DNA from 3 places in the Streptomyces sp. NPDC002754 genome. Region 1 is predicted to be linked to each of the others. Evidence: riboswitches for the same ligand, from Rfam matches in the RefSeq annotation. Region 1 holds a riboswitch; each other region holds the start of a gene.
What was found. A riboswitch is a leader RNA that binds a small molecule or an ion and turns the genes downstream of it on or off. The one in region 1 is predicted to bind cyclic di-AMP.
Positions count from the first base shown of each region.

Region 2: it holds a riboswitch for cyclic di-AMP, as region 1 does, so the genes downstream of both, ACWD2L_RS17655 (M23 family metallopeptidase) here and ACWD2L_RS32820 (M23 family metallopeptidase) in region 1, are expected to answer to the same signal.
Region 3: it holds a riboswitch for cyclic di-AMP, as region 1 does, so the genes downstream of both, ACWD2L_RS35805 (transglycosylase family protein) here and ACWD2L_RS32820 (M23 family metallopeptidase) in region 1, are expected to answer to the same signal.

Region 1 is NZ_JBSFVM010000026.1:73,998-77,266, forward strand. Features, by position in the region: gene ACWD2L_RS32815 (PP2C family protein-serine/threonine phosphatase) at 1-946, shown strand, start outside; cyclic di-AMP (ydaO/yuaA leader) riboswitch at 1,226-1,370, shown strand; gene ACWD2L_RS32820 (M23 family metallopeptidase) at 1,382-2,434, shown strand; gene ACWD2L_RS32825 (aldo/keto reductase) at 2,569-3,269, shown strand, end outside.
Region 2 is NZ_JBSFVM010000007.1:112,864-116,132, forward strand. Features, by position in the region: gene ACWD2L_RS17645 (M16 family metallopeptidase) at 1-50, shown strand, start outside; gene ACWD2L_RS17650 (M16 family metallopeptidase) at 68-1,435, shown strand; cyclic di-AMP (ydaO/yuaA leader) riboswitch at 1,675-1,836, shown strand; gene ACWD2L_RS17655 (M23 family metallopeptidase) at 1,850-2,650, shown strand; gene ACWD2L_RS17660 (GntR family transcriptional regulator) at 2,874-3,269, shown strand, end outside.
Region 3 is NZ_JBSFVM010000033.1:73,866-77,134, forward strand. Features, by position in the region: gene eno (phosphopyruvate hydratase) at 1-744, opposite strand, end outside; gene ACWD2L_RS35805 (transglycosylase family protein) at 1,053-1,778, opposite strand; cyclic di-AMP (ydaO/yuaA leader) riboswitch at 1,783-1,941, opposite strand; gene ACWD2L_RS35810 (transglycosylase family protein) at 2,122-3,150, opposite strand.

The DNA of each region.
Region 1 (3,269 bases):
ACTGGTCGCCGCCCCGTTCTTCTCGCTCGGCGCGACGATCCTGACGGGCGTCGTGTCGATCGTTGCGATCACCGCCGTGCACCTGCGCTTCACGGAGAACCTCGACTCCGTGTTCGTCACCGAGGTCGTGACCGTGGCCACCGTCTGCGTCCTGGCCTGTGTGATCAACCGGATCGTGTACCGCGGTTACGAGCAGCTGGCCTCCGCCCGCGAGATCGCCCAGGCCGCGCAGCTCGCGGTGCTGCCCCGGCCGCCCCAGCGGCTCGGCGGCTTCGTGATCGCGGCGCGCTACGAGGCGGCGCAGGCCGGCGCGTTCATCGGCGGTGACCTGTACGCGGTCCAGGACACTCCGCACGGCATCCGGATCATCGTCGGCGACGTACGCGGCAAGGGCATGGGCGCGGTCGCCGCGGTCGCCGTCGTCATCGGCGCGTTCCGGGAGGCCGCCGAGCAGGAGGGCTCCCTGGAGGCCGTCGCCCAGCGCCTGGAGCGGGCGCTGGCCCGCGAGGGCACCCGGCGCAGCGGCATCGACGACTTCGAGGGCTTCACCACGGCCGTGCTCGTCGAGATCCCGCACGGCGTCGAACTCGTCCGCGTCCTCAACCGCGGTCACCCCAGCCCGCTGCTGCTGCTCGGCGACGGCACCGTACGCGCACTCGACCCGTGCCAGGCGGCGCTGCCGCTCGGCATGAGCGAACTCGGCAGCTGGCCCGACCGGGCCGTCGAGGCGGCGTTCCCGTCCGCGGCCACGCTGTTGCTCTACACCGACGGGCTCTCCGAGGCGCGCGACCCGAGCGGCCGCTTCTACGATCCGGCGGCCCGGCTCTCCGGACGCGTCTTCCCCGGACCCGATGAACTCCTCGCGGCCCTCGCCGTGGAGGTGCGCGCGCATACCGGCGGCGGGACGAAGGACGACATGGCGCTGCTCGCCGTGCGGCGGGGCTGAGGGGCGGGGCTGTTGGGCGGGCCCGAGTTTCTTGATCGTTGTTACCTGTGGTAGCCGACCGTAGTCGAACGGCGCCGCTCCGCATAACAATTGACGCACCATCACTTGCGCGGACGTTTGCGAGGCTCTGCCAACTCGCCCCGATCCGCCCGCTCGTGTCCCGATAAGTCCTGGCCAGAGTCGTGAACGATCAGTGGGAAGCGCTTGGAATTATTGTCTGCTGTCTATTAACGTTCGATAACGCAGCGCGGTCGTCCCAGCCGTCACAAGAGACAGCTCCGTGCGCACACGCTTAATCCCGCAAGGGAACCGGGGAACCATCAACTTGGGGTGAATCGGACATCGTTGAAGCTCGCGATGTCGGTAGGAGACCTTCCTGCTCCGAACCCGTCAGCTAACCCGGTAGGCGAGAAGGAAGGAAAGGAGAGCGCCCCCGTGGCGTCGAACCGGCCTGCCCCAGACTTCTTCTACGGACCCGAAGACGACTTCGGCGTCGAGCAGGAGACCTGGGAGGAGTGGAATCCCACCGAGGAGTCCGTCTCCCCCGTCCGCGGCAGGCATCGCACAGCCCGCCGCCGTGGTGGATTCGCTCGTAGCTCCACTGTTCTCGGCGTCGGCGTGGTCGCCGCCGTCGGTGCGGGCGGCATCGCCACCGCACAGGGCGGCAAGCCCGCGGTCCACATATCCATGCCCGACCTGTCGGCGGTCAAGGACTCGCTGCCCGCGGCCAAGTCGCTGCCGGGCGTGGGCTCGTTGATGTCCGACGGCTCGGACTCCGATTCCGACTCCGGCGCCACGGCCTCCCCGCTGAGCGGCGCCGGTATCACCCAGGCCGAGGCCGCCGACGGGCAGACCGGCGCGGGCGAGGCGCTGCGGGCCCGCATCATGCAGCAGGCCGAGACGCAGCAGGACGCGGCCGACGCCACCGCGAAGCAGGCCGCGGAGGAGGCCGCCGCGAAGCAGGCGGCCGTCGAGGCCGCGGCCAAGCAGGACGCGGCCAAGGCCAAGGAGCTCGCCGAGAAGAAGAAGGCCGAGGCGGAGGCCCGCCGCAAGGCCGAGGCCGAGCGCCTCGCCAAGCTGGCCAAGAGCTTCAAGCTCCCGGTCGCCTCGTACACGCTCTCCGGCACCTTCGGCCAGCCCGGCTCCATGTGGTCCTCCGGGTACCACACGGGCCTCGACTTCGCCGCCTCCACCGGTACGCCGATCCGCGCCATCCACTCCGGCACGGTCACGGAGGCCGGCTGGGCGGGCGCGTACGGATACCGCACGGTGCTCACCCTCGACGACGGCACCGAGCTGTGGTTCTGCCACCAGTCCTCGCTCAATGTCAGCGCGGGCCAGAAGGTCAGCACCGGCGATGTCATCGGCCGCGTGGGCGCCACGGGCAATGTCACCGGGCCGCACCTCCACCTGGAGGTCCACCCCGGCGGGCAGTCCACCGGCGTCGACCCGGCGTCGTGGCTGCGCGAAAAGGGCCTCACGCCCTGAACACGTGAACTCCGGCGGTCCTGGCGCTCACCCCCCGACGTCAGGGCTGCCGGTTTGCCCATTCCTGGGTCTCTTGAGGCGATTTTCGGCGCGGTCGCGGAATACCGTATTCCGTACGGGTGTTGAGTCGGGGCATGACTTCCTCTCCTTCTCTGCGCAAGCTCGGCACCTCCGACCTCGAGGTCTTCCCGCTGTCCCTGGGTGGCAACGTGTTCGGCTGGACCGCCGACGAGGCCACGTCCTTCGAGGTGCTCGACGCGTACGTCGCCGCGGGCGGCAACTTCATCGACACCGCCGATGTGTACTCGGCGTGGGTGGACGGCAACCGGGGCGGTGAGTCGGAGACCGTCATCGGCAAGTGGCTGGCCTCGCGCGGCCGCCGCGACGACGTCGTCATCGCCACCAAGGGCGGCCACCACCCGGAGTTCCAGGGCCTGTCCGCGGCCAACATCAAGGCCGCGGCCGACGCCTCCCTGAAGCGCCTCGGCACCGACCACATCGACCTGTACTACACGCACTACGACGACCCCGAGGTGCCGGTCGAGGAGATCATCGGCGCCCTTGACGAACTGGTGAAGGCGGGCAAGGTACGCCACATCGCCGCGTCGAACATCTCCGCGCAGCGCCTCCAGGACTCCCTCGACCTCTCCGACCGCGAGGGCCTCGCCCGTTACGTCGCGCTCCAGCCGCACTACAACCTAGTCTCGCGCGACACGTACGAGGGTGAGCTGCAGGACGTCGCCGCGCGCGCGGGCCTCGGGGCCGTGCCGTACTACGCACTCGCGGCCGGCTTCCTGACCGGCAAGTACCGGGCGGGCGTCAAGGTCGACAGCGC
Region 2 (3,269 bases), on a different contig from region 1:
CGCCCGCCGACACCGAGAACGCCGAGAACGCTGAGGAGGCGGGCCAGTGACCGAGCAGCTCGCGAACATGGACTTCCACCCCCGGCCGCAGGCGGGCGAGCCCAAGCCCTGGGCGTTCCCGGCCCCGGAGCGCGGCGCGCTCCCCAATGGGTTGACGGTGCTGCGCTGCCACCGGCCCGGCCAGCAGGTCATCGCCGTGGAGGTGCACCTGGACGCGCCGCTGGACGCCGAACCGAAGGGCCTCGACGGCGTCGCGACGATCATGGCGCGGGCCTTCAACGAAGGCACCGACAAGCACTCCGCCGAGGAGTTCGCCGCTGAGCTGGAGCGCTGCGGCGCCACGATGGACGCGCACGCCGACCACCCCGGCGTCCGTGCCTCCCTCGAAGTGCCGGCCTCCCGGCTCGCCAAGGGCCTCACCCTCCTGGCCGACGCCCTGCGCGCCCCTGCCTTCGACGACAGCGAGATCGAGCGCCTCGTCCGCAACCGGCTGGACGAGATCCCGCACGAGAGCGCCAACCCGGCCCGGCGCGCCGCCAAGGAGCTCTCCAAGCAGCTCTTCCCGGCCGACGCGCGCGTGTCGCGCCCGCGCCAGGGCACCGAGGAGACCGTCTCGGCCATCGACGCGGTGGCCGTGCGTGCCTTCTACGACCGGCACGTACGCCCCGCCGCCGCGACGGCCGTCGTCGTGGGTGACCTGACGGGCGTCGACCTGGACGCCCTGCTCGCCGACACGCTCGGCGCCTGGACGGGCGACACCGCGGAGCCGCGCCCCGTGCCGCCGGTCGTCGCCGACGACACCGGCCGCGTGATCATCGTGGACCGCCCCGGCGCTGTGCAGACGCAGTTGCTCATGGGGCGGGTCGGACCGGACAAGCACGACCGTGTGTGGCCCGCGCAGATCCTCGGCACGTACTGCCTGGGCGGCACTCTCACGTCGCGCCTGGACCGCGTACTGCGCGAGGAGAAGGGCTACACCTACGGAGTGCGGTCCTTCGCCCAGGTGCTGCGCTCCGCGCCCGACGGCAGCGGCGCCGCGATGCTCGCCATCAGCGGCTCGGTGGACACGCCGAACACCGGGCCCGCGCTCGACGACCTGTGGAAGGTCCTGCGCACGCTCGCGGCCGAGGGGCTCACGGACGCCGAACGGGACACCGCCGTACAGAACTTGGTGGGTGTGGCCCCACTGAAGTTCGAGACCGCGGGGGCCGTCGCGAGCACCCTCGCCGACCAGGTCGAGCAGCACCTGCCGGACGACTTCCAGGCGCAGGTGTACCGGCAGCTGGCCGCCACGGGCACCGTGGAGGCCACGGCCGCCGTCGTGAGCGCGTTCCCCGCGGACCGCCTGGTGACGATCCTGGTGGGCGACGCCGAGCAGATCGAGGAGCCGGTGAAGGCGCTCGGTATCGGCGAGGTCACTGTGGTCGCGGGCTGAGTTCGTCTCCCGCGGCACGTCCGAAGCCCCGGCGCCGCTCCCGGCAGCCGGGGCTTCGTGGTGTCGGTCACGATCACCCCCAATCACCACACGTTCCCAAATGTCCGTATTGGCGTAGTGGTTGCCTGTCTGCCCTGTGGCGTGCGCTACAAAAGTCGGGTTCTGTTTGTTGATTCAAAGACGCCCCGCTTAGCGTTCCCTCCGGCTGTTCGCCAGACGTACGTCGCGCCCGCGACACCGGACAGTCATCGCCGAGTCCCCGTGGTGCGAGCCAGGGGAGCCGGGGACCCACCGAAGTCCCTGGGGTGAATCGGGCGCTCTTCCCGCAAGGGGAGGGGCCCGTAGGAGACCTTCCTGCTCCGAACCCGTCAGCTAACCCGGTAGGCGAGAAGGAAGGAAAGGACCAGCCACTTCATGGGGTTCACCCGTGCCACCGGGAAGCACCGCCGTCCCAGCCGCCTGACGCGCACCACCGCTCAGTTCGCGGGCGTCGCCGCCATCACCACGACGGGCGTGGTGGGTGGCCTCGCCGCTCCCGCCCTCGCCGCCGACACCGCGACAGCGCCGCACGACGGCCTCACGCAGGCCGTCGCCATCGGCGACTCCCTGGCCGAGCAGATCGACGCGCAGGCCACCGCGCAGCAGAAGGCCGCCGCCAAGGCGAAGGCCGAGGCCGAGGCCAAGAAGAAGGCCGAGGAGGCCAAGCGCAAGGCCGAGGCGGAGGCCAAGAAGCGGGCCGCCGAGAAGGCCGAGAAGGAGCGCGAGGCCAAGGAGCGCGCCGCTCGCGAGGCCGAGCGCAAGCGCCTGAACAGCTTCGTGTCGCCGATCTCCGGCTCGTACGTCTCCACCGCCTACCAGGCCGGCAGCGGACTCTGGTCCTCCGGAAGCCACACCGGCATCGACTTCCACGCCTCCAGCGGCACTTCGGTGCACGCGGTCGGCATGGGCACCGTCGTCGAGGCCGGCTGGGGCGGCGCGTACGGCAACAACGTCGTGATCAAGATGAAGGACGGTACGTACACCCAGTACGGTCACATGTCCTCGATCGGCGTCTCCGTCGGCCAGGACGTCACCCCCGGCGAGCAGATAGGCCTCTCCGGAGCCACCGGCAACGTCACGGGCCCGCACCTCCACTTCGAGGCCCGTACCGGCCCCGACTACGGCTCGGACATCGACCCCGTCGCGTACCTGCGCCAGCACGGTGTGAACGTCTGACCCGCAAGACCCCACGCACGCGAAAGCCCCGGCTCACCGAGCCGGGGCTTTCGCGTGCGTGGGGTCGCGATGTCCAAAAAATATCCCCGGATTCAGTCCCCTCGTCGGAAATTCAAGTCCGGTGGAATAGAGTCACGGGGTAAACGTTCCGGCCGCGTGCCATTCGCGCTTGACCGGGTGTCAATCGACCGCGTATCGCGGGCATCGAGGCGGAGGCCGAGTCATGCGCATTCCCGCACAGTCGGTATGCACAGCGATCCGCGACGACATCGTCGCCGGCGTCTACGAGCGCGGTGGCCGGCTCACCGAGGAACTGCTCGCGCGTCGCTACGGGGTCTCGCGCGTGCCTGTCCGTGAGGCGCTGCGCACCCTGGAGGCGGAGGGGTTCGTCGTCACGCGCAGGCACGCGGGCGCGTGCGTGGCCGAACCCACCGAGCGGGAGGCGGCCGACCTCCTGGAGATCCGCATGCTGCTCGAACCCATGGGCGCCGCCCGCGCCGCGCAGCGCCGCACCGAGGCCCACCTCAAGGTGCTGCGCGGCCTGGTCAGGCTGGGGCAGGAGCGCTCCCGGCGGGGTGAGAGCGAGGATCTGCGCTCTCTCGGCAGCTGGTTCCACGAG
Region 3 (3,269 bases), on a different contig from region 1:
GAACTCGGAGGCGGCGACGTCGAGCGCGAGGGCGATCTGCTGGCCGGGAACGTAGCCGGCCTCCTTGATGGCCTCGAGGATCAGGTCGAGGGCCTCACGGTTCGAGCCCAGGTTCGGGGCGAAGCCGCCCTCGTCGCCCAGGCCCGTGGCCAGGCCCTTGCTCTTCAGGACCTTCTTCAGCGTGTGGTAGACCTCGGCGCCCCAGCGCAGGGCCTCGGAGAAGGACTCCGCGCCGATCGGGGCGATCATGAACTCCTGGATGTCGACGTTGGAGTCCGCGTGGGATCCACCGTTCAGGATGTTCATCATCGGCACCGGGAGAAGGTGCGCGTTCGGGCCGCCCAGGTAGCGGAAGAGCGGCAGGTCCGACGCCTCGGACGCGGCGTGCGCGACGGCGAGGGAGACGCCGAGGATGGCGTTGGCGCCGAGCGAGCCCTTGTTGTCGGTGGCGTCCAGGTCGAACATCGCCTGGTCGATCAGGCGCTGCTCGGTGGCGTCGTAGCCGACGAGCTCCGGGCCGATCTGCTCGATGACGGCGAGGACGGCCTTCTCGACGCCCTTGCCCTGGTAACGGTTGGGGTCACCGTCGCGGAGTTCGATGGCCTCGAAGGCACCGGTGGAGGCACCCGACGGGACGGCCGCACGGCCGGTGCTCCCGTCGTCGAGGCCGACCTCGACCTCGACCGTGGGATTGCCTCGGGAGTCCAGGATTTCCCGGGCTACGACGACGTCGATGGACGGCACGAGCATCTCCTTCTGGGATGTGACGAAGCTTTGCGGGCACCGTCGGACAACGGGTCCCGCATCCCCGAGCGTAACCGGCCCGAGGGCATCGGCCATCCGAACGCCCGTCTTGTGGACAACGCCGTTAGCGAAATGTTCCTTAACGGAACAAAAACAGCGACCTCCCTCCCGGCTGCGCCGGGAGGGAGGTCGCCGAAGTGAGCGGCCCGTGGGGACGGGGTGCGGCGGGGCTCGGCGTCCGCCGATGCCGAGCCCGTACCTGGTGGCCCTGTGCGGGCCTGGTGGCCCCTGCGCGGGGCCGGACGGTCTTAGCTGAGGTGCAGCTGCTGACCCGGGTAGATCAGGTCCGCGTCCTTGACGATGTCCTTGTTCTTCTCGAACAGCTTCTGCCAGTTCGAGTCGTGCGCCTCGGCGATCTTGCTGAGGGTGTCGCCGGTCTTCACCTTGTACTCGCCGTCACCCTTCTCGACCTTGTTACCGGTCGGGGTGGTGACGGTGTCCTGCTTCGGAGCCGCCTGCTTCGGGGCCTCCTGCTTGGGGGCCGCCTGCTTCGGGGCCTCCTGCTTCGGCTGCTCGCGCTGCTCGGAGCGGTCGGCACGCTGCTGCGTGCTCTGGGTGTCCTGCTGCTGCGAGGACGAGTCGTCCGCGCCACCCTCGTTCGGGGTGGAGGACAGGCCCGAGCCGCAGTTCGGCCAGGCACCGTTGCCCTGCGAGGCGAGAACCTTCTCGCCGACGGCTATCTGCTGCGCCTTGGAGGCCTGGTCGGCGGTGGAGGCGTACTGCGAGCCGCCGTAGGCGGACCAGGTGGAGGACGAGAACTGCAGGCCACCGTAGAAACCGTTGCCGGTGTTGGTGGACCAGTTGCCGCCGGACTCGCACTGCGCGACCTGGTCCCACTCGGACGTGGTCGCGGCGGAGGCCGAACCGGCACCCATCAGCGGCACGGCGACGGCGGCAGCGGCGACTCCGCCGAGCGTGGCGACGCGAACGGCCTTGGAGGGGCGGCGGTGCTTGTTGTTGCCGGAAAACAGCATGGAGATATCTCCTCACCGACGCCTGCGAGGTGAGCTGTCGGGTTCGGACCAGTGAGTGTCCGGCAGACGCATCCTTGTGCGCTGCTTAACCCCAAGCCCGTCCGGTCTCCCGGAAGGGCGGCTTACCTGGGTCCCCCGCTCCTGCCTACGGCGCTTACGCGTCGACTGTTCCCGTACGGACGTTGGCAGGATTCGGCGTGACGTCCATCGGGGCCCGCTGAAGCGAGCGGTCACGAACGTAAGCGGTCGATCCGTCCGATTTCAAAGTCGATCAGGGGCTTTGAGACCCATGTCTCACTCGATCGACATCGGACAAAGCCCCCTCAAACGGCCCGAACTCCCGCTACCTTTTGCCCGATCCGTCCCCAAGATCCAGGCTCTGACCAGGAAGGATGAGGTCTGGGTCGGTACCTACCGTCTCCTTGTTCCGCTCGTAGAGCGCGTCCCATCCGCCGTGCACGTCCTGAGCCTTCGCGATGTCCCAGAGGTTGTCGCCGGCGTGCACCTCGTACGTGTCGTCGCCGCGCTTCTCGTCACGCGAGGCGTGACGCCCCTCTCCCGTACGGGAGTCGGAACCGTCGTCACCGGCACGGTCTCCGCGGTGGCGGCCCGCCGTGGCGTCGTCCGACGCGGCACCGTCACCGTCACCGGAGGGGGAGGCGGACGGCGAGGCCGTTTCGGAGGAGGAGGAGGCCGTGTCGTCGCCGTCAGAAGGTGCGTGGGACTTGTCACTTGAGGGGGACGGGGAGCCCTCGGCGCTGCTACCGGAGGTATCGCGCGAGGGGTCGGCCGACGGCTCGTCCGACGCGTCGGAACCCTCACCGCCGTCGTGACCCTTGTCTCCCGAATCGGCTGAATCGGTGGAGCCCGCCTTGTCGGCGTCGTCGTCCGACTTGTTGTCGGCATCGGTGTCCGACGGCTCGGACGCGGAATCGGATGCCGACTCGGACGGCTGCGGCGACGCGGAGACGCCCGGATCGACCTCCGCCGAGTCGTCGCCCTTGGTGAGGTCCGCGGTGAGCGAGCACATCGGCCAGGCACTCACACCCTTGGCGTCAAGAACCTTCTCGGCGACGGCTATCTGCTGCGAGCGGCTGGCCTGGTCGGCACGCGGGGCGTAGTCGAGCCCCCCGTACTGCTCCCATCTCTCCTGCGTGAACTGGAGGCCGCCGTAGTAGCCGTTACCGGCATCCAGGCTCCACTGCCCACCGCTCTCGCACTCGGCGAGCTTGTCCCACGCCTGCGTGGTCGCGGCGCTCGCGCCGCTCGCGGCGAACAGCGGGATCGCGATGGCGCTGCCGGCGACTCCGGCGGCGACGACGAGAGCAGGGGCCTGGCGGGGGCGACGGTGTCGACCGTTCCCGGAGAGCATGCGGTTGCCTTTCGCGAGACTGATGCTGCTACGCGCGACGGGTGGTGCAAGTGGTGCGGGTTGTGCATGTGTCGCGATGATCCGTGAACGTAGCTGCACTCGAACGCCTGTCACAAGTC